2 linked regions of the Fodinicola acaciae genome follow. The protein of the gene in region 2 interacts with the protein of the main gene of each other region in a pairwise test. Links are inferred from orthologs where the notes say so. Each region holds a gene or a part of one and is shown on either strand. Other genes may lie near its edges. The genes, in order: lpdA and pcrA.

The links.
Region 1: the proteins of pcrA (region 2) and lpdA interact in binary tests that used the Escherichia coli proteins (3 or more experiments, as listed by UniProt). The link is inferred for Fodinicola acaciae from one-to-one orthologs.

The regions. Positions count from the first base shown.
Region 1 is NZ_WOTN01000001.1:1,638,968-1,653,517, forward strand. Bases 7,424-10,347 are described here. They hold lpdA (dihydrolipoyl dehydrogenase), read right to left. Parts: upstream 9,624-10,347; coding sequence 8,223-9,623; downstream 7,424-8,222. Other genes in these bases: GNX95_RS07740 (discoidin domain-containing protein), read right to left, coding at 7,424-8,143; GNX95_RS07750 (hypothetical protein), read left to right, coding at 9,712-10,236; GNX95_RS07755 (LLM class F420-dependent oxidoreductase), read left to right, coding at 10,256-10,347. In the rest of the region: GNX95_RS07690 (LacI family DNA-binding transcriptional regulator), read right to left, coding at 1-303; GNX95_RS07695 (cation:proton antiporter domain-containing protein), read right to left, coding at 414-1,877; GNX95_RS07700 (NAD(P)H-binding protein), read right to left, coding at 1,945-2,748; GNX95_RS07705 (hypothetical protein), read right to left, coding at 2,909-3,190; GNX95_RS07710 (hypothetical protein), read right to left, coding at 3,187-3,618; GNX95_RS07715 (hypothetical protein), read right to left, coding at 3,622-4,194; GNX95_RS07720 (hypothetical protein), read right to left, coding at 4,267-4,599; GNX95_RS07725 (hypothetical protein), read right to left, coding at 4,596-5,129; GNX95_RS07730 (MauE/DoxX family redox-associated membrane protein), read right to left, coding at 5,126-5,650; GNX95_RS07735 (trypsin-like serine peptidase), read right to left, coding at 5,836-6,822; more of GNX95_RS07740, read right to left, coding at 7,010-7,423; more of GNX95_RS07755, read left to right, coding at 10,348-11,095; GNX95_RS07760 (LuxR C-terminal-related transcriptional regulator), read right to left, coding at 11,146-11,793; GNX95_RS07765 (sensor histidine kinase), read right to left, coding at 11,745-13,619; GNX95_RS07770 (hypothetical protein), read left to right, coding at 13,750-14,133; GNX95_RS07775 (VC0807 family protein), read left to right, coding at 14,130-14,550. UniProt on the Escherichia coli protein: Lipoamide dehydrogenase is a component of the glycine cleavage system as well as of the alpha-ketoacid dehydrogenase complexes.
Region 2 is NZ_WOTN01000002.1:651,866-666,513, reverse strand. What follows is about bases 4,412-7,433. They hold pcrA (DNA helicase PcrA), read right to left. Parts: upstream 7,098-7,433; coding sequence 4,725-7,097; downstream 4,412-4,724. Other genes in these bases: GNX95_RS18445 (chorismate mutase), read left to right, coding at 7,382-7,433; GNX95_RS18455 (HIT family protein), read right to left, coding at 4,412-4,764. In the rest of the region: sucD (succinate--CoA ligase subunit alpha), read right to left, coding at 1-854; sucC (ADP-forming succinate--CoA ligase subunit beta), read right to left, coding at 858-2,024; GNX95_RS18470 (hypothetical protein), read right to left, coding at 2,128-2,655; icmB (coenzyme B12-dependent isobutyryl CoA mutase small subunit), read right to left, coding at 2,723-3,142; GNX95_RS18460 (M23 family metallopeptidase), read left to right, coding at 3,612-4,235; more of GNX95_RS18455, read right to left, coding at 4,288-4,411; more of GNX95_RS18445, read left to right, coding at 7,434-7,645; GNX95_RS18440 (PIG-L deacetylase family protein), read left to right, coding at 7,667-8,374; GNX95_RS18435 (ROK family transcriptional regulator), read left to right, coding at 8,380-9,522; GNX95_RS18430 (glycoside hydrolase family 3 N-terminal domain-containing protein), read left to right, coding at 10,068-12,308; GNX95_RS18425 (M36 family metallopeptidase), read left to right, coding at 12,453-13,889; GNX95_RS18420 (response regulator), read right to left, coding at 13,958-14,599; GNX95_RS18415 (ATP-binding protein), read right to left, coding at 14,599-14,648. UniProt on the Escherichia coli protein: A helicase with DNA-dependent ATPase activity. Unwinds DNA duplexes with 3'-5' polarity. Translocates on single-stranded DNA with 3'-5' polarity. Initiates unwinding more efficiently from a nicked substrate than double-stranded DNA.

The sequences.
Region 1 (14,550 bases), on a different replicon or contig from region 2:
GCCGAGCGCGGTGCCGATGATCACCGCGTGACCGTTGCCGCGCGCCTCACGTTCCGCGCCGATCACGAACTGGCCGAGAGCCCAGTCGTCGAGGTCGTCGGCGACGATGCCGATCGAGTACGTCGACCGGCTCAGCAGGCCGCGCGCGACCGCGTTGGGCACGTAGCCGAGCTCCTCGGCGGCGGCCAGGATCCGCTGCCTGGTCTGCTCGGACACCGCCACCGGCGCGCCCTTGAGCACCTTGCTGACGGTCTGGAAGCTCACGCCGGCATGCGCGGCCACATCCTTCAGCGAGGCGTACACAGCTAACCTCCGTGCATTAGGCGAACGTTCGCCTTGCCGGAAGACAATGCCAGCTGACCATCCCGCAGGCAACACCTCGCAGCGGTGTTTCCGCTGGCCACATGAGGCCTCTACGGCCGGGTGAAGACGTGCGTCGAGTCGGCTGGGTTGTCCGGGTCGACGATCGCCAGCACCTCGTCGCCGGCCGCCAGCACGGTGTCGCCCCGCACCGGCAGCAGCCGGCCGTCGCGGCTCACCAGACTGATCCACACGTCCTCGCCGATGTCCAGATCGTCGATGGCCGTGCCGTCCGCCGGTGAGCCGGCCGCGACGTTGAAGCGGCAAACGCCGTCTGGTTCCTGGCGCAGCCGTACGCCCAGCGACCACGGCTCCGGCTCGACCAGCCGCATCGGCACGCCCATCCGGTTGGCCAGGAACGGCACCAGTCCGCCCTGCACCACAACGGAAAACGCCACGACGACGAAAATGATGTCGTACGCGCGCACGTTGCCGCCGATGTCCGAGGCCAGGATGAACGTGCCGAGCAGGATCGGCACGGCGCCTTTCAATCCCGACCACAGCACGAAAAGCCGCTCACCCCACTGCAGTCTGATCGGCAGCAGGAGCAGGCCGACCAGCAGGGGCCGCACCACGAATGCCAGCAACACGGCCAAAACCAGGCCGATCTGCCAGGCATTGCCGTCCGGCAGCGACTTCAGCGACACGGTCAACCCCAGCACGGTGAACGCGACGATCTCGCCGAGGCTGGCCAGGGATCCGTGGAACCGCTCGATTTCCCGCTTGTACGGCGCGCGTACGTCACCGAGCATGATGCCGGCGATGAACACCGCGAGGAAACCGGAGCCGTGCGCGACCGTCGCCACGCCGTAGATGACGAAGACGCTGGCAAGCGTACGCAACGCGTAAAGGCCTTCGCTCGGCAGCGGCACGCGGCGAATGAACACGGAAAGGCCGATTCCGCCGGCGATGCCGACCGCCGCGCCGACGGCCATCTGCAACAGGAACTCGGTGACGCCGGTCCACACCGCGCCGAAGCCGGTCACGCCGGCGGTCGCGAGCAGTGCCACCATCAACGCGATGCCGACCGGGTCGTTGGCCCCGGACTCGCCTTCCAGGATCACGCCGGACCGGCCGGACACCTCGCGCCGGCCGAGCACCGAAAACACCACCGCCGGGTCGGTCGGCGCCAGCGCCGTGCCGATCAGAAGGGATATCATCCAGTCCAGGCCGAAAATCGCGTGCGCGAGAAAGGCGACGGCCGCTGCGGTGACCAGGGTGCCAGCGGTGCCGATCCAGACGATCGCGCCGGCCGCCGACCGCAGCCGGCGCCGGCCGATGTGCATGCCGCCGTCGAACAGGATGACCACCAGCGCGACCGTGACAATGCGCTGAACGGTCTCGATCGGGATTTTCTGCAGCGATGGCACCAGATCGGACGCCACCGCGGCGCCGATGAGGAAAAGCGCCGGCGCCGGCACGCGCAGCCGCGCGCTCAGCCGGTTGGAGAGCACCGCGAGCAGGACCGCCGCCGCCACCAGGCCGGCCATGATTCCAAACGGCGTTACGTCTTCCACTCCAGTCCCCCCAGCCGACGAGTCATCCTGCTGCCGACCAGGCTTCCCGGCTCACCGTTGGTCAACCTTAGCCGAAAGCCGCCGCGTGGTCGCGAGCCCATTGCCGGAAGGTGAGCGCCGGCCGGCCGGTGACCTCGGCCACGGTCGTCGTGACGGCGACCGGCTCCATCTGCTCGTACGCGTCCAGCAGAACGTCCACAAAGGACTCGGGAAAGCCGTCGGCCAGCATCTGCGCGCGAGCGTCGGCGCGCGGGATTTCCTGCCACCGTACGTCCCGACCCAGCGCCTCGCCGATGAGCCGCACCTGCTCGGCCTGTGACAGCACTTCCGGACCGGTCAACGGATAGATCGCCGAGTCGTGGCCGTCGTCGAGCAGCGCGCGCACGCTCACCGCCGCGATGTCCTTCTCGTGCAGCATCGGCAGCGCGAGGTCACCGTACGCGCCGCGTACGACATCACCGGCACGGATCTGCGCGGTCCACCACAACGCGTTGACCGCGAAAGTGCTCGGCTGCACGTACGTCCAACGCAGGCCGGACTCGCGCAGCAGCTGGATCTGTTCCGGCGGACCGAAACCGACGACGCCGCCGGAGCCGAGATAGACGACTTTCGGGACCTGTTTGGCGATCACGTCCAGCACCTCGCGCGCCGCGTCGGCGTTGTGCAGTGGCCAGACCAGAAACACGGCGTCCACATCGGACAGTGCCGGCTCCAGCGAGGTCGGAATGGCGAGGTCGCCGACGGCCAGGTCGACCGGAACGACCGCCCGCGGGCTGCGGCTGAGCGCGCGCACGTCCGCGCCTTCCGCGACCAGCTGCGCCACCACTTCGCGGCCGACATTGCCGGTCGCGCCGGTCACCAGAATTCGCACGGTTTCTCCTTGGTCGTGTCGTCGTCACGACCAAGGTTGCGAACACTGTGCCCCGATGCGCCAGAAAGGCATACGGATTCGCAAGAAAATGGCTGAGATAGCTTGCCTGTGACGTAATCCGTCAGACCCGGCCGCGCACGTGCGCGGCCGGGTCCGTCGGTCACTTCGCCAGCATCGGTCCGAAGTCGGTCCGGTGGGCCTGCAGGTTCACCGTGCCGTTGTTGTCACCGGAGACGTGGACGACGCTGGTGGTGCGCCGCATCGTGCCGGCCGGGACGGTGCGGACGTTGGGTCCGAGGTTCACCGTTCTGGTGGCCAGATGCATCGCGAACACGTCCTGGGGCGCGTCGTCGGGGCCAGCGGCCGCCGCGACGTAAACGTTCTTCGTGCCGTTGGCATTCTCCAAAATGAAGGCGATGCCACGGTCGGTCGGTGTGCTCATCCGTTCGTCCTTTCGCTGTCAACACTCACTTTCTCGGCCGCCGGTGGGGCTGAGGCGACCAGCGGGTCGGCGGACGCGGCCGGTACGCCGAACATGATCTGCCGCCAGTCACCCCGGTAGGGATAGATCCCGCAGCTGGTCTGGATGCCCAGCCGTGCCGGCAGCCGGGCCGCCATGATGTGCGCGTTCACCTTCCCCATCTCGTAAACGTCCTCCAGGTGCCGCCACAACGTCACGCTGAGCATGGTGCGCTCGCGCCAGAGCACGACCGCCTTGCCGCCGACGAAACCGGTGGCGTGCCGGCGGACCTGCCGCTTTATCCGCACGTGCAGGAAAAGCAGCACGAACAACCGGCTCACCGACGGGCACGCGAACCGGGTGATGACCACCTGGCCACGCCGGTCACTGACCCGTTCGCCGTTTTCCATCGCTCACGCTCCCAACATCACGTACGCGGCGACGCCGACCAACGCGACACCGCTGGCTCGGCGGACCCAGTGAAACCACGACTGGCGGAAATCCCCCAGCCGGGCCGGCCCCCGCAGCTGGAAGACAATGCTGCGGCCCACGACCATGAGCACCGTCACGGTCGTCATCCCGCACAGCGTCCACCACGAGGCGCCCGGCGCGAGCAGCACCAGACCGGTCAGCGCCACCCAGGTCAGTGACGTCGATTTCTGCGTGGTGAACAGCAGCGAGAGGTCGAATCCCCAGACCACGCCGAGCTTTCCCGGCGGCATGGTTTTCAGGTGTTCCACCGGCACCTGGCGCCAGACGTGCGGCGTACGGGCGGCCAGGTCGAGCAGCGCGAAAAGCACCAGGAGAACGCCGGCGATGATCTGCCTGACCAACGACGGGATCAACCAGACCGCCAGCGAACCGACGGCGAAGACAGCGGTCGCCAGCACAGCCGACGCCACCATGCCGCCGATCCAGAGACCGGCCAGAAACCTCGCGCCCCGCGCCTTGCTGCGTTTGAGCATCGGACCGGCGACCCCGGCCATGGACTGGCCTCAAGGGCTGAAGATCTGCAGGATCGCCGCCACCCCGCCGATAATCAGCCAGGTCGCCATGGATCAGTTGTAGCGGCAGTCAGCGGCCGACAGCACATCTCCCGGAGTTTCGCAGCAGGAGCAGTGCAAGAAGCCGCCGCTGGCGGTGCAGTACCAGATGTAGCCGGCGTGGGCGTGGCAGTAGTCGTACGAGGTGTTGGGCGGGTAGTTGTAGAGGTTGCAACAGGCCGGCCGGCCCGCGTCGGCCGGAGACGCGCTCGCCGCGGCCGCCTTGTTGGGGCGGCCGAAAAGCCCTGCCGACACGGCGACACCGGCCGCGCCGATGGCCGTCAGGACCCGCCTCCTGAGCATCTTCTTGCCGGTCACCGCGGCGACCGGGCCTTCTGGTGCTGTCATGAGACTCCTTCCAATACCTTGGAAATCTGGCCAAGAAGAGGTTGGACCTTGCTGAACGTGTACGCCTCGACCAGCACGCCACGCTGGAAGCGCAATGCCGTCGGGCTCATCTTGACGCCGAAGTTCGTCGCCATCCACGAGCCGCCTTCGTCGACGTGGTGCGGCAGGTGGTCGAGCCCGTAGTGCTCGACGAAGTCCACCCCGACCGGCGCCGCCGCGCATGACACCACGATGCCCACGTCGCCGAGGGTTTGCCGCGTATAGCTGGAAAGCTCCTGCGCGACGTTGGCGCAGGTGGTGCAGATCGAGCTGAGCACCAGGACGGTCGCGGCCGGGCGGTCGGCCAGGTGTGCCAGCCCCGCCGGCCATTCCTGCGCGGTGGCGCCGGCCGTGAAGTCGGAGTACGGCGTGACGTGTTGCTCCTCGCGCGCCTCCGGCACCCGGCTGGAAAGCTCGCCGACCATCGCGAAAAGCAGCACCACAGCGGCGGTCAGCACCAGCAGGGCAACCGCACCCAGGATCATCATCATCCGGCCGGCTCCTCTCGATTGCGAACGTTGTCAATAATGCGCAGCAGGTGTCCGCGATTGGCCCACATCAGCCATCCCGCGGAAAACACCGTGGTCAACAGTGCTGTCGTCGCCACGAAAGTTTCGTCGTACGCGCCCATCCACAGGCTGACGGCCGACACGACGACGAACACCAAGCCGGTGAGGACGTTTGCCATGCCCAGCGGTTTTCCGTTCTGCGTACCGAAACAACCGCAGGGCTCGCTGCTTCCGGTGACCAGACCGGCCAGCCCGAGCACGGCAAACAACAGGCCCAGCGTGCCGGCGAGCACCAGCCCGGCCGGCCTGACCGGCGGCAACACGACCGCGAGCACGGTGGCCAGCTCCGCGACGGCGGTCAGTTTTGTCAGCCAGCGCAACGACTCGGCCCGCAGCGGCAGCACCTCGGCCAGCGCTTTAGCGCTAATCCCCGGTCGTACGATTTTGGCGGCCCCAGCCTGCAGGAACATGCTGAGGACGCCTGCGTTGGCGATTGCCAACACAAGCCCGAAAAGACTGATGCCACACCTCCGGTCCTCCCATGGCGGGAAATCCGCCGGAACGAGGGGGTGTCATATGGGTAGATGAGTCGCAGATCAGTGTCAAGAGGATCTGTCGCAAACTTTGATTCGAGCATGAAAAAACCGGCCAACACCGAAGTGCTGGCCGGCTTTTTACCGTCTCTTTGTCAGGCGGCCTGCGCCTTGTTGTAGAGATTCTGAGCGTCCGCACCGAAATACGGTCCGAACATCCAGATGGAGACCAGGTTGATCTTGTAGCTGTTCACCGAGTTGAGCAGCCCGGTGCCGGTCGACTCGTTGAAGCTCCGGAACCACGGACCACCACTCGCGCCACCGGTCATGTCACAGGTCATGCCGATGCCGTCGCTGATCAGCGCGTTGAACGTGTTGCCGCTGCAGTAGATCATCTTGGTGCCGTCGTACGGGTCGGCCGCCGGCCAGCCAAACGCGTACATCGCCGCGTTTTTTGCCTGGTTGAAGGCCACACCCTGGCCACCGACCACGTCGGTCAGCGACTTGCCGTTGAGCTGGTTGACCACGGCGGCGCCGACGTCGTAGTTGATGTCCTCGCTGGCGACCCACTGCGGCGTCGACATCGTGGCCCGCGCCGACCAGGTGCCGTAGGGCGCGTTTCCGTTGTTGTAGGCCGGAACGAAGGTCCACTTGGTGTGGAAGTTGCCGCCGAGCTTGACGCAGTGCCCGGCGGTGATGACCACGCTCTTGTTGCCGCTGGTCACCGCGTTGCCGCTGCACGACGCGTTACGCGGAGTGCCGGCGTCGTTGTAGACGAAGAAAACCCGGCCGGCGGTGTGCACCACCGCGCCGCCACCGGTCCACGCGCCGCCACCGGACGGGAACGCCTGCGGTTGGACCACGCCACCAACCGCGGTCGGCCGTACGGTCGCCGGCCGGCCGGCCGCGACCTTGCCGCTGATCTTCTTGGTCGTACGCGCCAGCAACTGGTCCATCGGGATGGCGGCACGCATCCGCGCCGGCGTCCAGTAGGCGGAGACCTTCTCGGCCTGCGCGTTGGTCACCGCCTGGGGGTGCGCGATCCCCGAGTCCGCCGACGCCGGCGCCGGCGCGAACAGTCCGCACGCCACCAACGTGCTCGCCGCGAGCACCGCACCGCTTCGCCAGTGTCTTCGCAACATAGGCACCACCTTCTCTGCCGACCGGCGCATCAGCCCGGTCATCCACCGGAACCACCGCACGAATCGGATATGACCCGTTTGGTGCTAGCGAGCGTCCAACCGTTCGGCCCCGGTGACCATCGGCCGTACGGCCAGGAAGAGGGGAATTAAAGAACGATTTACAGGACGCTGGCGATGTCGGCGCTGGTCAGGAAACGGTCGGCCAAACCGAAAATTCTGTCAATGCGACGATTTGGCTGGTCGCATCCGGCCCGGACAACCGGACATAACGCGCATTGACCGGCTCGTCGAGTGTGATCTTCTCGAAGCCGCTCTCCGGTCGTACGGTCTTGCGCTGCGTCCAGTGCACACCGTCGTCGCTTGTCGACACCGAGACTTGAGCGATTGAGATGCCGCGCGCGAACACCGTGCCCACCGGTCGCGACGCGCCGAGATCGATCCACACGGCGGTGTTGGCCCGGCATGGCGGCGCGCTCGACGTGCCGCCGCTCTCGCATTTCTGCACGGTGATGTTGTCGTCGAAGCGGCCGTTGGTGACCGGGCACGGATCCAGCCGCACCGGCGCCTTCTCCCCCTGCACGAAACACGCCGCACCGCGCGACTCCGGCGCGCCCGGACCCGCCGGCGCGGCGATGGCCTGCGACCGGTACGTCGTGTCGAAGCTGGTGTCCGGACCATTCGTCGACATCGTCGTGGAGACACGGAAATCCGCGCGTACGTCCTCCAACGCTCGCGGATCGACACTGTCGCCCGGCGACGCCGGCTGGCGCCACACCTGCGCGTCACCGGCGGTGAACTCGGCGAAGTACGACCGGCTGCCGGTCAACCGCGACCAGATGAGGGTGCCGTCGGTGGCGGCGTACAACCGGCTCGGTCGCCAGAAGGTCAGATCCGGCATCCGCAGGTCCGTACGCTGGATCTGGAAGTCGGTCTCCAGGCCTGGCCCGGACGGCCCGGACAACCTGGCGGCCAGCGAGAATCCGCTTGCCTCACCGAAGAATCCGCGTACGTCGTCGCCGCGCATGCGGAAGTGATAGACGCCGTTGCCGTCCGTACGCTGCTGCTGGAGTGTCTTGCAGATCGGCAGGCCGTTGTCGCTGAGGCAGGTCAGCAGGGCCGAGCCGGCGGTCAGGCCGACGGTCAGCACCTCGGCCGGGTCGGGCGTACGGAACAGGCCGACCTGCAGGCCGCTCGCCGCCGCGCCGCCAGGCTGGAACAGGCTGCCGTGCAGGTCGACGGATGCCTTCGGGTCGACCTTGCTGGCCGCACAACCGGCCAGTGCCACCACCAAAACCGCGGCCATCGCGGCACGTACGCGCATCCGCGGCATGCTATCAGCCGCTGTCGAGGGTGACGTTTTAGCGATCAAATAGCCGGAAACGTCACCCTCGATGCGGTTTCTACAGGTTGATCATGTGGCCGGCGAGGCCGTGGATGGCCTCCTTGACGGCTTCGCCGAGGGTCGGGTGCGCGTGTACGTTGCGGGCGACCTCGTGCACGGTCAGATCCCACTGCTGCGCCAGCGTCAGCTCCGGCAGCAGCTCGGTGACGTCGGGCCCGACCAGGTGCGCGCCGATGATCTCGCCGTACTTGGCGTCGCTGAGGATCTTGACGAATCCGCTGGTGTCGTTGAGGCCTGGAGCCTTTCCGTTGGCGCTGAACGGAAACTTCGCCACCTTGACGTCGAAGCCCTGCTCCTTGGCCTGCGCCTCGGTCCAGCCGAAGCTGGCGATCTGCGGCTGACAGTAGGTCGCGCGCGGGATCATGACGTAGTCGAGCTCCATCGTCTCGGCGTTGCCGATGGTCTCGGCGGCGATGATCCCCATCGCCTCGGCGGCATGCGCCAGCATCAGTTTCGCCGTGACGTCACCGATCGCGAAGATGTGCGGCACGTTCGTACGACACCGGCCGTCGACCTCGATGGCGCCACGGTCGGTCAGCTTGACACCGGTGTTTTCCAGGCCGTAACCGGAAACCCGCGGCGCGAAACCGATCGCCTGGAGCACCTTGTCGGTCTCCAGCACCTGCTGCTCGCCGTTTTTCGAGACCGTCACGCGCACTTTGTCGCCGCTGTCGTCGATCGACTCGACGCGCGTCGAGGTGAGCGTGTCGATGCCGAGCTTGCGATATGCCCGCGCCAGCTCCTTGGAAACCTCGGCGTCCTCCAGCGGCACCAAACGGTCGAGGAACTCCACGATGGTGACCTTCACGCCGTAGCTGTTGAGCACGTACGCGAACTCCACGCCGATCGCGCCGGCACCGGCGATCACGATGCTCTCCGGCAGCGTGTCGGACAGGATCTGCTCCTCGTACGTGACGACCCGCTCGCTCAACGAGGTGCCCGGCAGCAGCTTGGTGGTGGAGCCAGCGGCGATGATGCAGTTGCCGAAGGTCACCGTCTCCTCGCCACCGTCGGCGAGCTTCACCCGCAGCGTGTTGGCGTCGGTGAAGGTGCCCCAGCCGGTGAACTCGGCGATCTTGTTTTTCTTCATCAGATAGTGCACGCCCTTGACGCGGCCGTCGGCGACCTGGCGGCTGCGCTCGTACGCCTTGCCGTAGTCGACCGACACCGTGCCGTCGACCTCGATGCCGAAGGTCTTCGCCTCGTGCTGGAAGATGTGCGCCAGCTCGGCGTTGCGCAGCAGCGCCTTCGACGGGATGCAGCCGACGTTGAGGCACACCCCGCCCCAGTATTTCTCCTCGACGACGGCGACCGAGAAGCCCAGCTGCGCGGCCCGGATGGCGGCCACGTACCCACCTGGGCCAGCACCCAGGACAACGACGTCAAAGTGTTGAGTCACAGGCCGGATGATATTTCGCCGGACCGGCCGCCGCTCATCCTGGCCCGCGCCGGGGAGGGGTCCCCGCCGCCGCTCGTACGATCGCCGCGTGACCGTACGACTCGTCGCCGTCCTCGCGGCGCTCGCCGTCCTCGCCGGCTGTGGATCAGCGCCCAAGCCGAAGCCGTCCCCGTCACCGACCGGGCCCAGTCCGGCGCTGGTGTCGTGGTCCAACGCGTACTGCGGTGCGACCAAGGACCTCCGGTTTCTGGTGTACACGCTGCCGAAAGGCTTCGACATCAAGTCCGAGGCCGACCGGCCGAAGGCGGCGGCCGCTCTGCAGACCCTCGACACCAAGCTCACCGCCACCGTCGCGGCGCTGAGAAAACTGCCGAAGGCGCCGGCGCCACGCGCCAACACGCTGGCCGCCGGCGAGCTGAGCTTCTACGCCGGCCTGCTGGCGAAGGTCACCGAATACCGGACGTTGCTGCCACGAGCTCCGCTGTCGTACGCGCAGTCGGCGCTGACGTTGACCGAGCTCGACCTCTCGCAGCACACGCCGGCGGTCGAGACCGACAGCGTGCCAGGCCTGCGCGCAGCCATGGACGCCAGTCCCAACTGCCGCCTGTCCTGACCGGAGTAAGACTGGAGGCATGCATCCTCTTCGATTCGGCCTCAAGCTGAGCCAGGGCGCCACCATCGACACGCTCAAGTCCGTCTGGCGGATCGCCGACGAGTCCGGCTTCGACCACTGCTGGAACATGGACCACTTCGCCAGCCTCGGCCAGGACGACAAGCTGGACATCTTCGAGGCGTGGACCGCGCTCGCCGGCATGGCCGCGCTGACCAGCCGCGTACGCATCGGCTGCTCGGTCACCGGCAACACCTACCGGCATCCGGGCGTACTCGCCAAGATGGCGGTCACCGTCGACCACCTCTGCGGTGGGCGGCTGGAGTTTGGCATCGGCTCGGCGTGGGCCGAAAACGAGCACACCATGCTGGGGCTGCCGTTTGGCACCGCGCGCGACCGGGCCGACTGGTTCGAGGAGTCGCTGAAGATCATCACGTCGCTGTGGACACAGCCCCTGACGACCTTCGAAGGCCAGCACTACGAGCTGGAGAACGCGATCGCCGAGCCAAAGCCGGTGCAGAAACCGCATCCGCCGATCTGGATCGGCGGCAGCGGCCGCAAACGTACGCTCCGGCTGGCCGCCGAATACGCGGCCGTGTGGAACGCCGCCGGCGGCGAGCCGGAGCAGGTCGCCGAGGCGGCGGCGGTGCTGGACCAGCACTGCGAGGACATCGGACGCGACCCGGCCGACATCCGGCGGTCCGTACAGATCCGCTTCGACTCCGCCGAGCAGGTGCTGCGTGCGGTCGAGGCGTTCGCCAAGATCAACGTCACCGAGCTGCTGTTGATCGTCAACCGCGACCCGGTGCGCCAGGCCGAGGAGCTGGCCGCCCTGCTCCCCCGCCTCCGCACCCTCGGCTAGCCGGTTTTTCGCCGCAGGGACTCCTACCTGCACCTGGCGCACGTAGGGAGCTAGCGACCGTTGAGGTAGGCGAGGACGGCGAGGACGCGGCGGTTGGTGTCGTCGGACGGGCCGATGCCGAGCTTGGCGAAGATGTTGGCCGAGTGCTTGCCGACGGCGCCCTCGCTGACGTACAGCCGCGCCGCGATCGCCGCGTTGGAGCAGCCTTCGGCCATCAGCGACAGCACCTCGCGCTCGCGTGGCGTCAGCGCGGCCAGCGGCTCGTCGCGGGAGTTGCTGGCCAGCAGCTTGGCGATCACCTCGGGGTCCATCGCGGTGCCACCGGCGGCCACCCGGCGTACGGCGTCGATGAACTGGTCGGCGTTGAACACGCGGTCCTTGAGCAGATAGCCGATCGCGCCGGACCCGTCGGCCAGCAGCTCGCGCGCGTACAACTGCTCCACGTGCTGCGACAACACCAGTACGGGCAGGCCCGGCCTCTCCCGGCGTGCGTGCAGCGCGGCCTGCAGGCCTTCGTCGGTGAAGGTCGGCGGCAGGCGTACGTCGACGATCGCCACGTCGGGATGCTCGTCGGCCAGCGCACGCTGCAGCTCCGGCCCGCTCGCGACCGCCGCCGCGATGTCGAAGCCGTGTGCCGACAGCAGATGCGTCAGGCCGTCTCGGAGGAGGTAGAGGTCCTCGGCGAGAACAACACGCACGGCAGCTCCAGTGTCACCAGGGTCGGACCACCCAGCGGACTACTCACGGTGACCCTACCGTCGAAGGGTCCCAGCCTGCGCTGGATGCCACGCAGGCCGGTGCCGATGTCCGGATCGGCACCGCCTTTTCCGTTGTCGCGTACGGAGATCCGCAGCTCACCGTCGTGATGCTCGATGTCGATGCGCACCTCCGACGCGCCCGAGTGGCGGACGGCGTTGGTCAGCAGCTCGACGACGGCGAAGTACGCGGCGGCCTCCAGCGGCGGCTCGGCGTGGCCGTCCAGGTCGGCCTCGACGCGGACGGCCAGCGGCGTGTCGAGCGCGACGGCACGGATCGCGTCGACCAGGCCACGCTCGGCAAGCACAGGCGGATGGATGCCGCGTACGAGGCTGCGCAGCTCCGCCAACGCGGTCGCCGATGTCTCACGCAGCTGCGCGACCAGCTTCTTCGCCGCGGCCGGATCGCGGTCGATCAGCGCCTCGACCGCACCGAGCGTCATCCCCATCGCGACCAGCCGTGCCTGCGTGCCGTCGTGCAGGTCGCGTTCGATCCGCCGCAGCTCGGCGGCCTGCGTGTCGGTGGCGGCCGTACGCGTCTCGGTCAGCTGCTCGACGCGCGCGGCCAACTGCTCGCGCTCGGCGAACAGCCGCGCGCTGGCGGTCGGTGCCAGCAGGACGGTCAGCCATCGCGTGTGCAGCCGCTGGATCACCGGTGTGGCCGCGAACCCGGCGATTACGAGCACCAGGCCGATCGTCATCGCGAGCCATGACGAGCCGAACAGCTCGCCATAGAACGGCTGCGGCCGCGAGCCGAAAAACATCGCGAACGACGGAAAGAACAGCCCCCATCCGCCATAGCCGATCAGCGCCACCGGCGGCAGGTTGAGCAGGCAGCCGATCACCGGCTGGCAGGCCAGCCAGAACAGGTCGCGCCAGGTGGCCGGATCTTCGGCGTACGCGCGCGAAACGCTGGCGAAATCGGTCCACCAGGAAGCCGTACGCACCGTCTGCGGCGCCGGGCCGTACGGCCGCGGCACACCGGCATAGCGGCGGAAGAAGTCCGGCAGCGGCCGCACGGCGACCAGCAACCGTACGGCCACCAGCGGACCGGTGAACACCAGGACGACCACCGCGGCGGCCAGCACCACCAGCGCGACCAGCGAGCCAACCAGGAAGGCGGCCGATCGCAGTGTCGCCAGCAGGCAGCGGCCAAACCAGCGGCGCCATGCCGCGCCGCGCGCCGCCGCTGCCGGTGTGGCCGGTCCGATCATGAACCGCGTCCAGCGGCCGTGCAGCCGCAACAGTGCCGGCGCGACCAGCCAGCCGGCGACCGCTGCCGGCACACCGAGAATCCATTGCCACGACAGGAAAAGACTGGCCACGCCGTAGGCGAGGAGCGCGGCCGGCAGTCCGGCGATCACGCTGCCGACGACCGGGTCGGCCAACAGCCAGCCGATGTCGCGCCAGGTCGCCGGGTCGGTCCAGATCCAGTGGCTGTGCTGCTGGAAGTCCGGCACGCGAGCCGACCGGAACGGTCGGCCGTACCGCGATCGATAGAGCCCGTCGGCGCTCGGCTCGGTCGGTCGTGGCCGGGGCCGATATGGCTCGGCGGCCGGCGCCGCCGACCACTGGCCGGCGAGCCGTCGCGCGAGCGTGGCCATCCATCGGCTGCGGTCGAAGACCGGTGGAAACACGAAGATCATGCCGACGCAGGCGGCCAGGATGGCGATCGCGTGCGCCGCGGCCAACAGCACCTTGACCGGCGTGAGTGCGAGCAGCGCCGCACCGCGTAGGACCGCGCGCGCGTTGCTCGTCACCAGCTTCACGCACTCAGTCTGGTCCACGGCCGTTTCGTCCGCACTGGGCCTGGGGTCCTGCCGGGGGTGGGCCTAGCACCACCCCACCTCGGAGCCCAGACGCATGTTGGCCGGCGGCCGGCGTTCGTACGTTCGAGTCATGCTGAAATCGCGTTTCCGTCCCGTCATCGGCCTCGTCGCCGGCTATGTCGTCGTCAGTTTTCTCGCGCTGGTCGTCGCCGTCATCTGGAGCGACAATCCGGCGCTGGTGACCGACGCGGTGTGGATCCGCGGCGGCATCGTGGCCGCGACGTCCCTGCTGATGCTGCTTTTCACCGTACGCGCCGCACGTGCTTCCAAGCGCGATTTCCTGCGGCTGCGGATCGTCTCGGCGGTCATGGTGGTGGCCATCGCGGTGCTCGTCTCCATCCCCGGTTTTCTGCCGCTGTGGATGCGACTCGAGCAGGGACTGTGCGGCCTCCTGCTGCTCGGTGTCGTCGTGCTCGTCAATCGTAAATCCATGCGATCGGAGTTCGCATCATGACCGCCGTACAGAGCAAGCCTCGCGGGATCAACCGCGCGATCATCGTCAATCTCGCCATCGATGTCGCGGCACCGGTCGCGCTTTTCTATCTGTTGCGGGCTTTCGGCGTCAATCAATGGCTGGCACTGACTCTCGCCGCGATTCCGCCGGCGGCGCGTGCCGTTCAGAGCATCATCACCAGTCGTAAAATCGACGGCTTGGCCCTTTTCGCGCTGAGCATTATCGCGCTCAGCCTGCTGGGGTCGTTTGTCACCGGAAGTCCGCGTTTCCTGCTGGCGAAAGACGGCTGGATGACCGCGGTCGCCGGCGGCTGGATCCTGCTGACGATCCTGCGTACGCCGTTTATTTTCTCTTTCCTGCGCACGATCCTGACCGGCGAGGCGCTCGAGCGCATGGAGGGCAACTGGCGCGACTCGC
Region 2 (14,648 bases):
GTGACGCCGGCCGCCTCCAGCGCGTCCTTCTTGGCCTGCGCGGTGCCGGAGGAGCCGGATACGATCGCGCCGGCGTGGCCCATCGTCTTGCCCTCCGGCGCGGTGAAACCGGCGACGTAACCGACGACCGGCTTGGTGATGTGCTCCTTGATGTACGCCGCCGCCCGCTCCTCGGCGTCGCCGCCGATCTCGCCGATCATCACGATCGACTCGGTCTCGGGGTCGTCCTGGAAGGCCTGCAGCGCGTCGATGTGCGTCGTGCCGATGACCGGGTCACCGCCGATGCCCACGGCCGTCGAGAAGCCGATGTCACGCAGCTCGTACATCATCTGGTAGGTCAGCGTGCCGGACTTCGACACCAGGCCGATCGAGCCCGGGCCGGTGATGTCGGCCGGGATGATGCCGGCGTTGGACTTGCCGGGGCTGGCGATGCCGGGACAGTTCGGGCCGATGATCCGCGTCCTCGGGGTTCGGGGTGTCCCCGGAGACTCAGCCTCGGTCGCGACCGCGTGCGCCCAGAAGGCCGCCGAGTCGTGCACCGGGATGCCCTCGGTGATGACGACGGCCAGGCCGATACCCGAGTCAATGGCCTCGATGACCGCGCTCTTGGCGAACGCCGGCGGTACGAAGATCACCGACACGTCCGCACCGGTCTCGGCCATCGCGTCGGCGACCGTGCCGAAGACCGGCAGCGAGTTGCCTTCGAAGTCGACCTTCTGGCCGGCCTTGCGTGGGTTGACGCCACCGACGACCGTCGTGCCGGCGCGAAGCATCCGCTGCGTGTGCTTCATGCCTTCCGAGCCGGTCATCCCCTGGACGACGATCTTGCTGTTCTCATTCAGGAAAATCGCCATGACCTAGGCCCCCACAGCCGCAAGCTCGGCGGCCTTGGCGGCCGCGTCGTCCATCGTGTCCACCAGCGTCACCAGCGGGTGCGCCGCGTCGGTGAGGATCTTCCTGCCCTCGACCACGTTGTTGCCGTCCAGCCGTACGACCAGCGGCTTGGTCGCCTGGTCGCCGAGGATGCCCAGCGCCTTGACGATGCCGTCGGCCACCGCGTCGCAGGCGGTGATGCCGCCGAAGACGTTGACGAAGACGCTGCGTACGGCCTCGTCGCCGAGCACCACCGACAGGCCGTTGGCCATCACCTCGGCGGACGCGCCACCGCCGATGTCCAGGAAGTTCGCCGGCTTCACGCCGTGCTTCTCACCGGCGTAGGCGACCACGTCCAGCGTGGACATGACCAGGCCGGCGCCGTTGCCGATGATGCCGACCTCGCCGTCCAGCTTGACGTAGTTGAGGTTGAGCTCCTTGGCCTTGGCCTCCAGCGGGTTGGTCGCCGCCTTGTCGACCAGCGCCGCGTGCTCCGGCTGCCGGAAGTCGGCGTTGTCGTCCAGCGTGACCTTGCCGTCCAACGCCAACACGGTGCCATCGCTGGTCTTCACCAGCGGGTTGACCTCGACCAGCGTCGCGTCCTCGGTGGTGAACACCTCCCACAGCTTCACCAGCACCGCGGCGACCGGCTCGACCAGCTCGGCGGGGAAGTTGGCCGCCTCGGCGATCTCCCGCGCCTTGGCCTCGTCGACACCTTTCAGCGCGTCGACCGGGATCCTCGCGAGGGCCTCCGGTTTGGTGGCCGCGACGACCTCGATCTCGACGCCGCCCTCGACGCTGGCCATCGCCAGGAACGTACGGTTGGACCGGTCGAGGAGGAAGGAGACGTAGTATTCCTCGGCGATCTCGGCGCTCTGCGCGATCAGCACCCGGTGCACGGTGTGACCCTTGATGTCCATGCCGAGGATCTGGCCCGCCTTGGCCTCGGCGTCGGCCGGGTCGTCGGCCAGCTTCACGCCGCCGGCCTTGCCGCGGCCGCCGGTCTTCACCTGCGCCTTCACGACCACCTGACCACCGAACCGCTCGGCGATCGCCTTCGCCTCCGCGGCGGTGTCGGCCACCGCGCCGTCCAGCACAGGTACGCCGTGCTTGGCGAACAGGTCCCGCGCCTGATACTCGTACAGATCCACTGCCGTACCGCCTCGTCCTCATCGCCGGTGACTGTTCCGGAGACTATCGACACGCCATCGGGCGTACGACACGCGACCGGCGTCCTGTGGCCGATTGCACTCGTCACCACCAGCCAAGCATCTCCACCCGGTCGCCGGCGAGATATCGCAGCGCATACCGGACCGACCGCATGCTCGGGTTGGGCACGCCTCCCCAGGTCACGTTCCACACCGCGACGGTGACCTGGCCGGACATGCCGCTGCCGGGCAGCCGTCCGGCCGCCGGGTTGAGGATCAGATAGCGGCCGTACGCGGTGATCGACCCGATGGCGTGCCACGGCGCGTGTTCCAGCTCGGGTCCGCTGGTCCGATACCAGACGCCGCGCCGGTCCGCGGCGAAGACCGGCACCGGGTCGGCCTTGGTCCTGCTGGCCCGGAACACCATCACGCCGACGAAGACGACGGCGACCGCCGCGCACACCAGGAAGATCCACGGGCGACTCGAATCGCCGAGCGTGAACGCGACGAGCGCCAGGACGAGCACGCCACCCACGGTGGCCAGCGCGATGGACTGCGGCGTCTGGCGTCCCGCGAAAAGCACGAGTGCGTCGCGCGATGGCTGTGGCGGTGGTGGCTTCTCGATCCCCGGCATCGTCGGCTCCTCCGAGCCGAGTATCGCCCCAGCCACGACCGTACGGCTGCGATTTGCCCGAGCCGGGTCAGCCGACCGGCGAGGCGACGTTCGCGCGGACCCAGTCGACGATCTCGGTCATGGTGGCCGCGCCAGGCGTGAAGACCTTCGCGACACCGAGCCGCTGCAGCTCGGCGATGTCGGCGTCCGGGATGATGCCGCCGCCGAAGACGACCACGTCGTCGGCGCCGCGTTCCTTGAGCAGCTCGGTGACCCTGGTGAACAGTGTCATGTGCGCACCGGAGAGCACCGAGAGGCCGACCGCGTCGGCGTCCTCCTGGATCACCGTCTCGACGATCTGCTCCGGCGTCTGGTGCAGGCCGGTGTAGATGACCTCCATGCCGGCGTCGCGCAGCGCCCGCGCCACCACCTTGGCGCCTCGGTCGTGGCCATCCAGGCCCGGCTTGGCGACCACCACCCGGATCCGGCTCCGCAACTCCGTGGCCATCGCGCACCTCCCAGCCAGTCCCTGCAACGCCAGCCTAACGGTACGGCGACGTGCTTAACGAGCGTTCAGCGAGCCGGATGGCATTGGCCACATGCGGAATCCCCGCAGGACTTCTTCACATTGCCGATGATGCGATACGCGCATGATCGTTGATCTTGCTCGACATGCCTGCGCTGACATGCCGATATCGCAGGTCAGGCAGGGATTTTCCGGACACGCCGACGGCCCGCGACGGTCCGGATGGTGACGAGTGCTACTGTTTCGCGGTGCCGGTGAAAGGGGCCGGCGCCGCGACTTCCCCCGGCTCAGACGGTTAACGCCGCACGGCCGCGCGTGAAATGGGCCCGCACGCACCTGTAACGCCGAGCGGGTGAGGAACGAAGGGTGTCACGTGCACCATCGCAAACCACACGGACGTCATCGCGGCAGCCATCGTGCGCCGATCGACACCCGGAGCAGGTACGCGATCGTGGTCACCAGCGCCGTCGTCGGCGCCGGTGTGGTGGCCTTCAGCGCGGGCTCTGCTCTGCCGGCCATCGGCAGCACCAACGCCGCCGGTCCGACCAACGTCGACCTACACGCGGGCAACGCCAACACGACGGTCCAGGCGCCAAGCAGCACGCGCGTCGACCGCGCCTCGCGCTCGCAGCGCCGCACCGCGGCCCCCAAGCCAAAGGCCGCCGATCTCTGGCTCAAGCCGGCACAGGGCCCACTCAGCTCCGGCTTCGGCATCCGCTGGGGTGTCCTGCACGCCGGCACCGATATCGCCGCTCCGTTCGGCTCCACGGTGGTCGCCTCGCATGACGGCGTGATCAGCATCGCCCGGTGGTACGGCGGTTACGGCAACCTGGTCGAGATCAACCACGGCAACGGCATCAGCACGCGTTACGGCCACAACTCCAAGCTGCTCGTGCACGAAGGCCAGCGCGTCAAGGCCGGCGACCCGATCGCGCTGGTCGGCAGCACCGGTGACTCGACCGGCCCGCACTGCCACTTCGAGGTCCGCGTCGACGGCACGCCCACCGACCCGATCCCGTGGCTGCGCGCTCGCGGCCTCAACCTCGCCAAGGACGGCGAGAACACCAACCTCTGAGAACTCCTCTCGGTCACCATCGCGTTCGGTGGATACCCGCGTACGCGACGGCTCAAACCAGCGCGGCGGCAAGTCGCGAGGACAGCCGGTCCATCTCCGCCTCCGGCACGTGATCTGCGGCCGCCACGCCCAGACGGCGGAAGACCTGCGGTCCACGCTCGCCGGCGGCCCACCCCGGCATCCGCGGGATCAGGTGGAAGTGCACATGGCCGAAGCCGGCGGCCTCGGCGAACTGCGCCACGTACGTCTTCTCGCAGCCGACCACCTCGTGCAGCGCCCGTGACACGCGCACCTGCCACGTGCCCAGCGACGCGGCCTCCCCGTCGGTCAGCTCGGCGACCGTGACGACGTGGCGCCGCGGGATCAGCACCAGCCAGCCGGGCAACGACGACGTGATCACGTGCGCGACCCGCCAGTGTCCGTCGTACGCGATCCGCTCACGCGGCGGCGCGGTCGCCAGCGCCACCTCCTGGTCGCAGGTGTAGCAGCTCAGATCTTCTCCAGTGGAGCGAAGCGGAGCAGGAGCCATTTCTTGCCGCTGCTGCCGAAGTCGACCTCGGCCTGCTGCTTTTCGGCGGCGCCGCGCAGGCCGACGACCGTCCCCATCCCGAAGCTGTCGTGGGTGACCCGGTCGCCGACCTCCAGCACCGGGATCTCCCGGCCACCCGGGCCGGCCGACGCCGACCGGGACCGCGCCGGACGCGCGTACGACGAGGTCATGCCCCGGTTGGCGAGCCGCTGCTGCGCGCTGTTGCCGTTCCACCTGGACCGGTCCTCGCGGGTCGGCTCCTCGCGATCGACCTTCATCAGCGAGGTCGGGATCTCCTCCAGGAACCGGGACGGTGGGTTGTACTGCGGCTGCCCCCAGGCCGTACGCGTGAAGGCACGGGACAGATAGAGCCGGCTCTGCGCGCGCGTGATGCCGACGTACGCGAGGCGGCGCTCCTCCTCCAGCTCCTTCATGTTGCTCAGCGAGCGCAGGTGCGGGAAGACGCCGTCCTCCAGGCCGGTCAGGAACACCACCGGAAACTCCAGGCCCTTGGCGGTGTGCAGGGTCATCAGGGTGACCATGCCGGCCCTGCGGCCGGACTCGCCGTCCTCCGGCGCGTCCGGCACCGAGTCGGCGTCGGCGACCAGCGCGACCTGTTCCAGGAAGCCGGCCAGCGACACCTCGTCGCCGGCGGCGGCCGCGCGGTCGGCGTACTCACGCGCGACGCTCACCAACTCCTGCAGGTTTTCCACCCGCGACTCGTCCTGCGGGTCGGTGCTCGCCTCCAGCTCGGCGACGTAGCCGGTGCCGGCCAGCAGCTCCTCCAGCAGCTCGGCCGGCGGCTCACTGTCCACTTTGGACCGTACCCGCGCCATGATGTCGACGAACTCGCCGATCGCGTTGACCGCGCGCGTCGAGATGCCCGGCGCCTCGATCGCTTTTTCCAGCGCCGCACCAAAAGAAATGCGCTCGCGGTCGGCCAGCGCGGCCACGCACGCCTCCGCGCGGTCGCCGATGCCGCGCTTGGGCACGTTGAGGATCCGCCGCACGCTCACCGTGTCGTCCGGGTTGGACAGTGCGCGCAGATAGGCCAGCGCGTCGCGGACTTCCTTGCGCTCGTAGAAACGTACGCCGCCGACCACCCGGTAGGGCAGGCCGACCCGGATGAAGACTTCCTCGAAAACTCGCGACTGTGCGTTCGTACGGTAGAAAATCGCCACGTCGCCGGGACGCACGCCGTCCTGGTCGCACAGCCGGTCGACCTCGCCGGCCACCCAGGCCGCCTCGTCGTGCTCGTTGTCGGCGACGTACAGCCGGATCTTCTCGCCGTCGCCGGAGTCCGACCAGAGGTTTTTCGGCTTGCGCTCGGTGTTTCTGGTGATGACCTCGTTGGCCGCAGACAGGATCGTCTGGGTGGAACGATAGTTTTGCTCCAGCAGAATGGTTTTCGCGTCCGGATAGTCGCGCTCGAACTCCATGATGTTGCGGATGCTGGCGCCGCGGAACGCGTAGATCGACTGGTCGGCGTCGCCGACCACGCACAGCTCGGCCGGCGACAGCTCCTCGCCGTCCTCGGTCTTGATGCCGTCGCCAGGGCCGCCGACGATCTCCCGGATCAGCGCGTACTGCGCGTGGTTGGTGTCCTGATATTCGTCCACCAGCACGTGCCGGAACCGCCGCCGGTAGTGCTCGGCGACCGCCGGAAACGCGCGCATCATGTTGACCGTGGTCATGATCAGGTCGTCGAAGTCCAGCGCGTGCGCCTCGGTGAGCCGGCGCTGGTAGGCCGCGTACGCCTCGGCCAGCGCACGATCGGCCGGACCGGCCGCCTGCGAGGTGAACGTCTCCGGGTCGACCAGCTCGTTCTTGAGGTTGGAGACCTTGGCGATCAGCGAACGAGCCGGATACTGCTTCGGATCCAGGTCGAGCTCGCGCGCCACCAGCGTCATCAGCCGCCGCGAGTCGTCGGCGTCGTAGATCGAGAAGCTGCTCTTCATGCCGATCGTCTTGGCCTCGGCGCGCAGGATCCGTACGCACGCGGAGTGGAACGTCGACACCCACATCACCCTGGCGCGGTTGCCGACCAGGCCGCCGACCCGCTCCTTCATCTCGCCGGCGGCCTTGTTGGTGAAGGTGATCGCCAGGATCTGGCCGGGATGCACCTTGCGCGCGGCCAGCAGATAGGCGATGCGGTGGGTCAGCACCCTGGTCTTGCCGGAGCCTGCGCCGGCCACGATCAGCAGCGGACCACCGGCATGTGTCACGGCGGCGCGCTGCGCGTCGTTGAGGCCGTCCAGCAGCCGCTCCGGATCGAGCCCGCGGCGCTTGGGCTTCTCCTCGGCAGCGACCGGAACCTCGAAAAGGGTGCTCATCACCGTCCAGTGTAGGCGCCGGAGCCGGACACACGTTCGAGGAGGAGCACGTGTTTCGCGCGGGCCGCTGGCCAGCGGTTTCCTGCACTGTGGGACGCCTGTTCCGCGAGTCGCCGGTTTCGTGGCAGACTGACGGCATGCGCGCGCACTGTGCACGATTTTTTTACGGCGACCGAGCCTCGGCCGCCGTGGACTGACGCGCGAACAGACCACCCGCCCCAGGCTGCATCGGCCCGGGGCTTTTTCTTGCCGGGCCAGGGGAAACCAACCCGACAGGAGAACCGGTGAACACGCAGGAGACCACCTACCAGGACCAGCTCGGCCAGTGGCGCGAGCGGATCGACCAGATCGACGCGGCGATCATCGAGCTGTGGAACGAGCGCGCGGCCATCTCCGCCGAGGTCGGACTGGCCAGACGCGCCGCCGGCGGACCGCGGCTGGTGCTGTCCCGCGAGCAGAAGATCCTGGAGCGCTACCGCAAAGGCGTCGGCGCGATCGGCGTACGGCTCGCGATGCTCGTCCTGGAAGCCGGCCGCGGCCCGCTGTAACCACCGCATACGCTCGTCCGCATGAGCTATCCGAAGTCCGCCGAGCCGAGCGCGGACGTACGGCGGGTGCTGGCCATCGCCGCGCATCCGGACGACATCGACTTCGGCGCCGCCGGCACCATCGCGCGATGGACCAAGGCCGGCGTCGAGGTCACGTACTGCCTGGTCACCCGCGGCGACTCCGGCGGATTTGACGACACGCCGCGCGACCGGATGCCGGCCATCCGCGAGGCCGAGCAACGCGCGGCGGCCGCGGCGGTCGGCGTGACGGACGTGCGTTTCCTGGACGGCTATGTCGATGGCGCCGTCTACGTCACGCACGAGCTGCGCCGCGACCTGACCAGGGTGATCCGGCAGGTGCGACCGCAGCGCGTAGTGGCGCCGGCGATCGAGCGCGACTACTCACGGCTCGGCACCACGCATCCGGACCACAAGGCGGTCGGCGAGGCGGCCTTCGCGGCGATCTATCCGGACGCGCGCAACCCCTTCGCGCATCCGGAGCTCGGCCTGCCGCCGTGGACGGTGTCCGAGCTGTGGCTGATGGACGCGCCCAACCCGGACTTCGTCGTCGACATCACCGACACGCTCGACGCCAAGATCGCCGCGCTGCGGTCGCATGTGTCGCAGCTGCCTGACCCGGATGCGATGGAGGCGCGCGTACGCGAGCGAGCCGCGATCCTGGGGTCCGATCGCGCGGCCGAGACCTTCGTCGTGCTGCGTACGAGGTGAACGAGATGCCGGCGTCGACCGCCGCCCTGCGGGCCGCCAACGCTCGCCGCGTGCTCGACGCGCTGCGCCGCGGTCCGGCCAGCCAGGCCGAGCTGGCCCGCCGGACCGGTCTCGCGCCGGCGACGGTGTCGGCGATCGTACGCACGCTCACCGCGACCGGGTCCGTCGAGGTCAGCATCGGCACCAGCAACGGCCGGCGAGCGCACGAAGTGCGGCTCGGCAGCGGTCCGGTGGCCGCCGGCATCGACCTCGACCACCGGCACATCCGCGTCGTCGTCGGGTCCGGGTCGGTGCTGGCCGAGCGGTTCGTCGAGGTGGACGCGGATCTCAGCGCTGTCGAAGGCATCGACACGGCCGTACGGCTGCTTGAGGAGGCGCTGCGAGAGTCGGGACGCGACCGGCTGGCCGCCGTCGCGCTCGGCCTGCCGGCGCCGGTCGACGTGCGTACCGGCGAGGTCGGCTCGTCGTCGATCCTGCCGAACTGGGTCGGCGTACGCGCCGAGGACGTGCTGCGCGACCGGCTCGGCCTGCCGGTCGTGGTCGACAACGACTCCAACCTCGGTGCGCTGGGCGAGATGACCTGGGGTGCCAGCGCCGGCAAGCGGGATTCGGCTTATATCAAGGCTTCCACGGGCATCGGCGCTGGATTGGTGATCGCCGGCGAGCTGTTTCGCGGCCTGGCCGGCACCGCCGGCGAGATCGGCCACACGACGATCGACGAGAACGGCCCGGTCTGCCGCTGCGGCAACCGCGGCTGCCTGGAGATGCTGGCCGGCGTACCGATCCTGTTGCGGTTGCTGGAGCAGGCCTACGGTCGCGCGCTGACCCTGCCGGAGGCGATCGCGCGCGCCCAGGCCGGCGACCCCGGCTGCGTCCGCGTACTCGCCGACGCGGGCCGCCACATCGGCGTCGCCGCCGCCAACCTCGCCAACCTCCTCAACCCCGAGGTCATCGTCGTCGGCGGCGAACTCGCCCAGGCCGGCGACCTCCTCCTCGACCCCCTGCGCACCGTCGTCCGCCGCTATGCCATCCCCAGCGCCGCCTCCCTCGCCGAGGTCGTCACCACCCAACTAGGCAACCGCGCCGAAGCTCTGGGCGCCCTCGCCCTGGCCCTACAACACGCCGAACGACTGCCCTTCGAGCACTGAACTACCCGCTACAACCCGAAACTGTCGTACCCCCCTGGCAATTTTGGCCCCCACCCACAACGGGTGGGGGGTGGGTTCGCGTGGTTACTTACGTACATCAAAAGTTGATCTTGGTTCCATGGTTTGAGCGCTAAATGCAGCTTTTGTCGGCTTGGTCGATGCACGTAAGGCCCCCTTACGTGCGCCCAGCGCACGCAAGGCCCCCTTGCGTGCATGAGATCGTGTGGCCAGCGTGACCAAAGAGACCAAAGTGGTCAAAGAGCTCTGTGAGGCGCAACTTCAAGATCAACTTTGAACTTATCTAAGTAACCACGCGAACCCACCCCCCGCCCGATCTGGGTGGGGGCCCAGATTGGCACCTGGGTACGACAGTTTTGGGCTGCAGCGGGTAGTTGCGGCAGCCTGAACCGCTTCAGTTGAGAGTCGAACGCAGAAAGCGACATTCGGGCCGATTTTCCGTCAGGTATTGACGTAACCTAGATCACTGTTGCACATTGCGGTCGGCTATTGCTTCCACCATCGCCGGGAGAGGCCCGATGTCGAGCGTGAACAGACGCCTGTTGCTGCCCGCCGCGGTCACCGCGGCCCTGCTGGCCACCGCCGGGATGAGCGGTGCCACGGCGGCGCCGGTCGCCTACACCGATGCCAAAGCGCCGGTCGCGGCGCGGGTGGCTGATCTGCTGAAGCGGATGACGCTGGCCGAGAAGGCCGGGCAGATGGTGCAGATCCGGGTCGGCAAGCTGCGCGGCAACTGCGACTACGGCAACGGGCCGCTGGTCGACTCGTGCATGGCCGACGTACTCGCCACCAACCACGCCGGCTCCATCCTGTCCGGCGGCGGCGACACGGCATTTCCCGACAACAGCCCGAAAGCGTGGGCCGAGACGATCAACGCGATCCAGCGGTACGCGCTGACGCACAACCGGCTGCGGATCCCCATCATCTACGGCGCCGACGGCGTACACGGCCACAACGACGTCTCCGGCGCGACGATCTTCCCGCACCAGATCGGGCTCGGCGCGACCTGGGATCCGGCGCTGACCCGCGACCTCGGCGTCTCGACCGCCAACGCGATGGTCGCCACCGGCGTGAAATGGAACTTCGCGCCCGTCTCCGACATCGCACGCGACACACGCTGGGGCCGCTATTACGAGACGTACTCGGAAGATCCGTTCCTCGCCGGCCAGCTCGCCGCGGGCGCGGTCACCGGCATGCAGTCCAGCGGCGAGCTGACCGCGACCGGCAAGCACTTCGCCGGTTATTCCGAACCGCGCAGCGGCCACGACCGTACGCCGGCGCAGCTGCCGATCCGCTATCTCCAGGACGTTTTCCTGCCGTCCTTCCAGGCGCAGATCGACGCCGGCGTGGACACCGTGATGCCGGACTCCGGCTCGGTCAACAGCATTCCGGTGCATTCCTCGAAATACATGCTCACCGACCAACTGCGCCAGCGGCTCGGTTTCCGCGGCGTGGTGATCAGCGACTGGAACGACATCGCGCAGCTGGCGAGCAGCTATCACATCGTCTCGACCTACCAGGAAGCCATCGCGGTGGCGGTCAACGCCGGTGTCGACATGGCGATGGAGCCGGCCGACGCGGCCGCCTTCACGCAAGGCGTGATCGCCAACGTGAACGCCGGCAGGATCAGCCAGGCGCGGATCGACGAGGCGGTCGGCCACATCCTCACCCTGAAGTTCACGCTCGGCCTCTTCGACCATCCGTACGTCGACCCCAACACCGCCAACCAGACCGTCCTCAACGCCGACCGGCCGCTCGCCCGCAAGGCCGCGACCGAGTCAATTGTGTTGCTGCGCAACCAAAACAACGTGCTGCCGCTGAGCGTGTCCAGCAAGATCGTGCTGACCGGCGACAGCGCCGACAACCTCAGCCAGCAGATGGGTGGCTGGACGATCGGCTGGCAGGGAATCCCCGACGACAACACGCCGAAGCCGCCGGTCGTGACGCCGTTGCAGGCGCTCAAAGAGGCCGCCGGCGACAACGTCACGTACGCGCCCGACGCGGCCGACGCGGTCAGCAAGACGGCGAGCGCCGACGCGGCGGTGGTCGTGCTCGGTGAGAAACCCGGTGCCGAAGGCCCCGGCGACGTACGCGATCCGTCGCTGTCGACGGCACAGCAGCAGCTGGTGGATTCGCTGCAGCAGACCGGAAAACCGGTGATCGTGGTGATCATGACCGGCCGGCCGCGCGCACTCGGCGCGGTCGCCGACGCCAACGCGATCGTGCAGTCGTGGCTGCCCGGCACCGAAGGCGGACACGCGATTTCCGACGTGCTGTACGGAAAGGCCAACCCGAGCGGCAAGCTGCCGGTGTCCTGGCCGAAGGTCGCCGCCGACGAGCCGATGTCCTACCAGACCCTGCCGGCCAACGGCACCAACACCTACGACCCGGCCTATCCGTTCGGCTTCGGCCTGTCATACACGACCTTCGCCACGTCCGGACTCACGGTCACCCCGGCGATCTCGCGCACCGGCACGGCGACGGCGTCGGTGACCGTACGCAACACCGGGTCCAGGGCCGGTACGGCCGTGGTGCCGGTCTACCTGCACCGTCCGGTCAGTCCGGTGCTGATGCCGGCCAGGCAGCTGATCGGCTTCGCGCGCGTCACCCTTGACCCCGGTGCCGCGCAGACCGTGACCGTGCCGTTCGCCGCGAAACAGCTGGCGGTGACGACCGGCGATGTCGACGGAGCCGGCGTGCCACGCGTCCTGCCCGGCGGCTACCAGGTCGTCGTCGACGCACTGACCGCGGACTTCACCGTCCGCTGACCAGCCCCGGCGCCGGCCATCCGTTCAGCCCGGATGGCCGGCGTCGGTCCCCGTCTCATGACGTTATTTTTGGAATTCTTAACCTTTGTCCTGTCCTCCGGCGGATAAAGTGCGTTGACCGTCCGCTGCCGAGAGGAAAACCGTATGCGTCCACCCACTGCCCGCCGCGTCGCCGTCGTCGCGGCGGCGGCCGTGTCCGCGCTGGTCGCGAGCGGCCTGCCGGCCGCGGCCGCGCCGCCGGCGACCGACGGCCTGACCCTGATCCGCAGCCGTACGTCGCTGCTCGGCACGCACCAGTGGTTCCAGCAGACCTATCGCGGGCTGCCGGTGGTCAACGGCTGGTATGCCAAACACCTGGACCAGGACGGCCACCTGTCGTCGGTGACCGACGCGCGCAAGCAGGTGCCGGCCAACGTCGCGGTCAGCGCGACCGTGCCGGCCGGCCAGGCGGCGCAGACCGCGCAGGACGCGGCGACCCAGTACGCGCGTGCGGCGGACAAGACCGGCGGCCGCAAGACGGCCAAGCAGACCGCCGTGTCGACCAGGCTCGGCGTGGTCGGCGGACCCGGGTCGCGGCTGGTCTGGCAGGTCACCAGCCGCGGCACCGGCGGCAGCATCCAGACGCTGGTGGACGCGACCACCAAGCAGACGCTGAAAGTGGCGCCGCTGTCGGACAACTACGACGGCATCGGCCAGGTCTTCGACCCCAATCCCGTGGTGGCGCTGGAAAACCAGTCGCTCACCGACCAGGACAACGCCGACTACCCGGCGATCCACAAGGCGTACAAGTTCAAGCTCCTGCCTGACCTGACCGACAAGACGCACCTGGTCGGCAAATGGGCCAAGATCGTCAACAAGGACGCGGTCAGCTCCAGGTCGCATCTTTTCGTCTACACGCGCGACAAGGCCGGTTTCGAGCAGGTGTCCGCGTACTACGCCATCACCACGGCGCAGCGCTACATCCGCAGCCTCGGCCTGACCGACGTCAACGCCGAGCCGCAGAAGATCGAGACCGACACGATCCCGGACGACAACTCCTTCTACGACCCGAGCGTCGACCAGATCACCACCGGCACCGGCGGCGTCGACGACGCCGAGGACGTGGAGGTCGTGCAGCACGAGTACGGCCACGCCGTGCAGGACGACCAGGTCCCCGGCTTCGGCGAGAGCGAGGAGGCCGGCGCGATCGGCGAGGGCTTCGGCGACTACCTGGCCGTCACGCTGTCGCTGCCGCAGGGCAAGGGCTACGACCCGGCGTGCGTGATGGACTGGGACTCCACCTCCTACACCGACGCTCCACACTGCCTGCGTCGCGTCGACACCAAAAAGACAGTCGACGACAAGACCGGTGAGGTGCATGACGACGGCGAGATCTGGTCGGCAGCGCTCTGGGACATCAACCGCGCGCTGGGTCGTACGAAGGCCGACAAGCTGATCATCCAGTCGCAGTTCTACTACGCGCCCGACACGTCCTTCGCCGCCGCCGCGAACAACGTCGTGGCGACCGCGCGTGCGCTCTATGGCAAGCAGACCGCCGACAAGATCCGGCCCTTCTTCGTCAAGCGCAAGATCCTCAAGTAACGCTCGGAAGTTCGCATGGCCACCATGCTTGCGTCGGATGCAAGCATGGTGGCCATGCGGCCATCTGCTCAGATGAGGCGTCGGTCGACGGCCCAGCGGGACAGCTCGTAGCGGTTGGACATCTGCAGCTTGCGCAGCACGGACGACACGTGCGTCTCGACCGTCTTGACGGAGATGAAGAGCTCCGACCCGATCTCCTTGTACGCGTAGCCGCGCGCCAGCAGCCGCAGCACTTCCTTCTCCCGGTTGGTCAGCTGGTCCAGGTCGGGGTCGCGGATCGGCGCGGTCGGATGCTGCGTGAACGCGTCGAGCACGAAACCGGCCAGCCGCGGCGAAAACACCGCGTCGCCATCGGCAACGCGACGGATCGCGTCGGCCAGCTCGGCCGCGGAGATCGTCTTGGTGACATAACCACGCGCGCCGGCGCGTACCAGGCCGATCACGTCCTCAGCCGCGTCGGACACGCTGAGCGCCAGAAAGCGGATCGACGAGTCGCTTTTGCGTACGGCCTCCAGCACCGCACGGCCACCGCCGTCGGGCATGTGTACGTCCAGCAGCACCACATCGGGTTTGGCCGCCTGGATCGCCGAAATCGCCTCAGCGACGGTGCCGGCCTCGCCGACCAGGTCGACGTACCGCCCGAGCTCGGCGCGTACGCCGGCGCGGAACATCGCGTGGTCGTCGACAAGAAAAACCCGAGGCTCGGACATCAGCGCGCCAATCCCATCTTCAGTCTCACTTCCGTGCCGGACTCCGGCG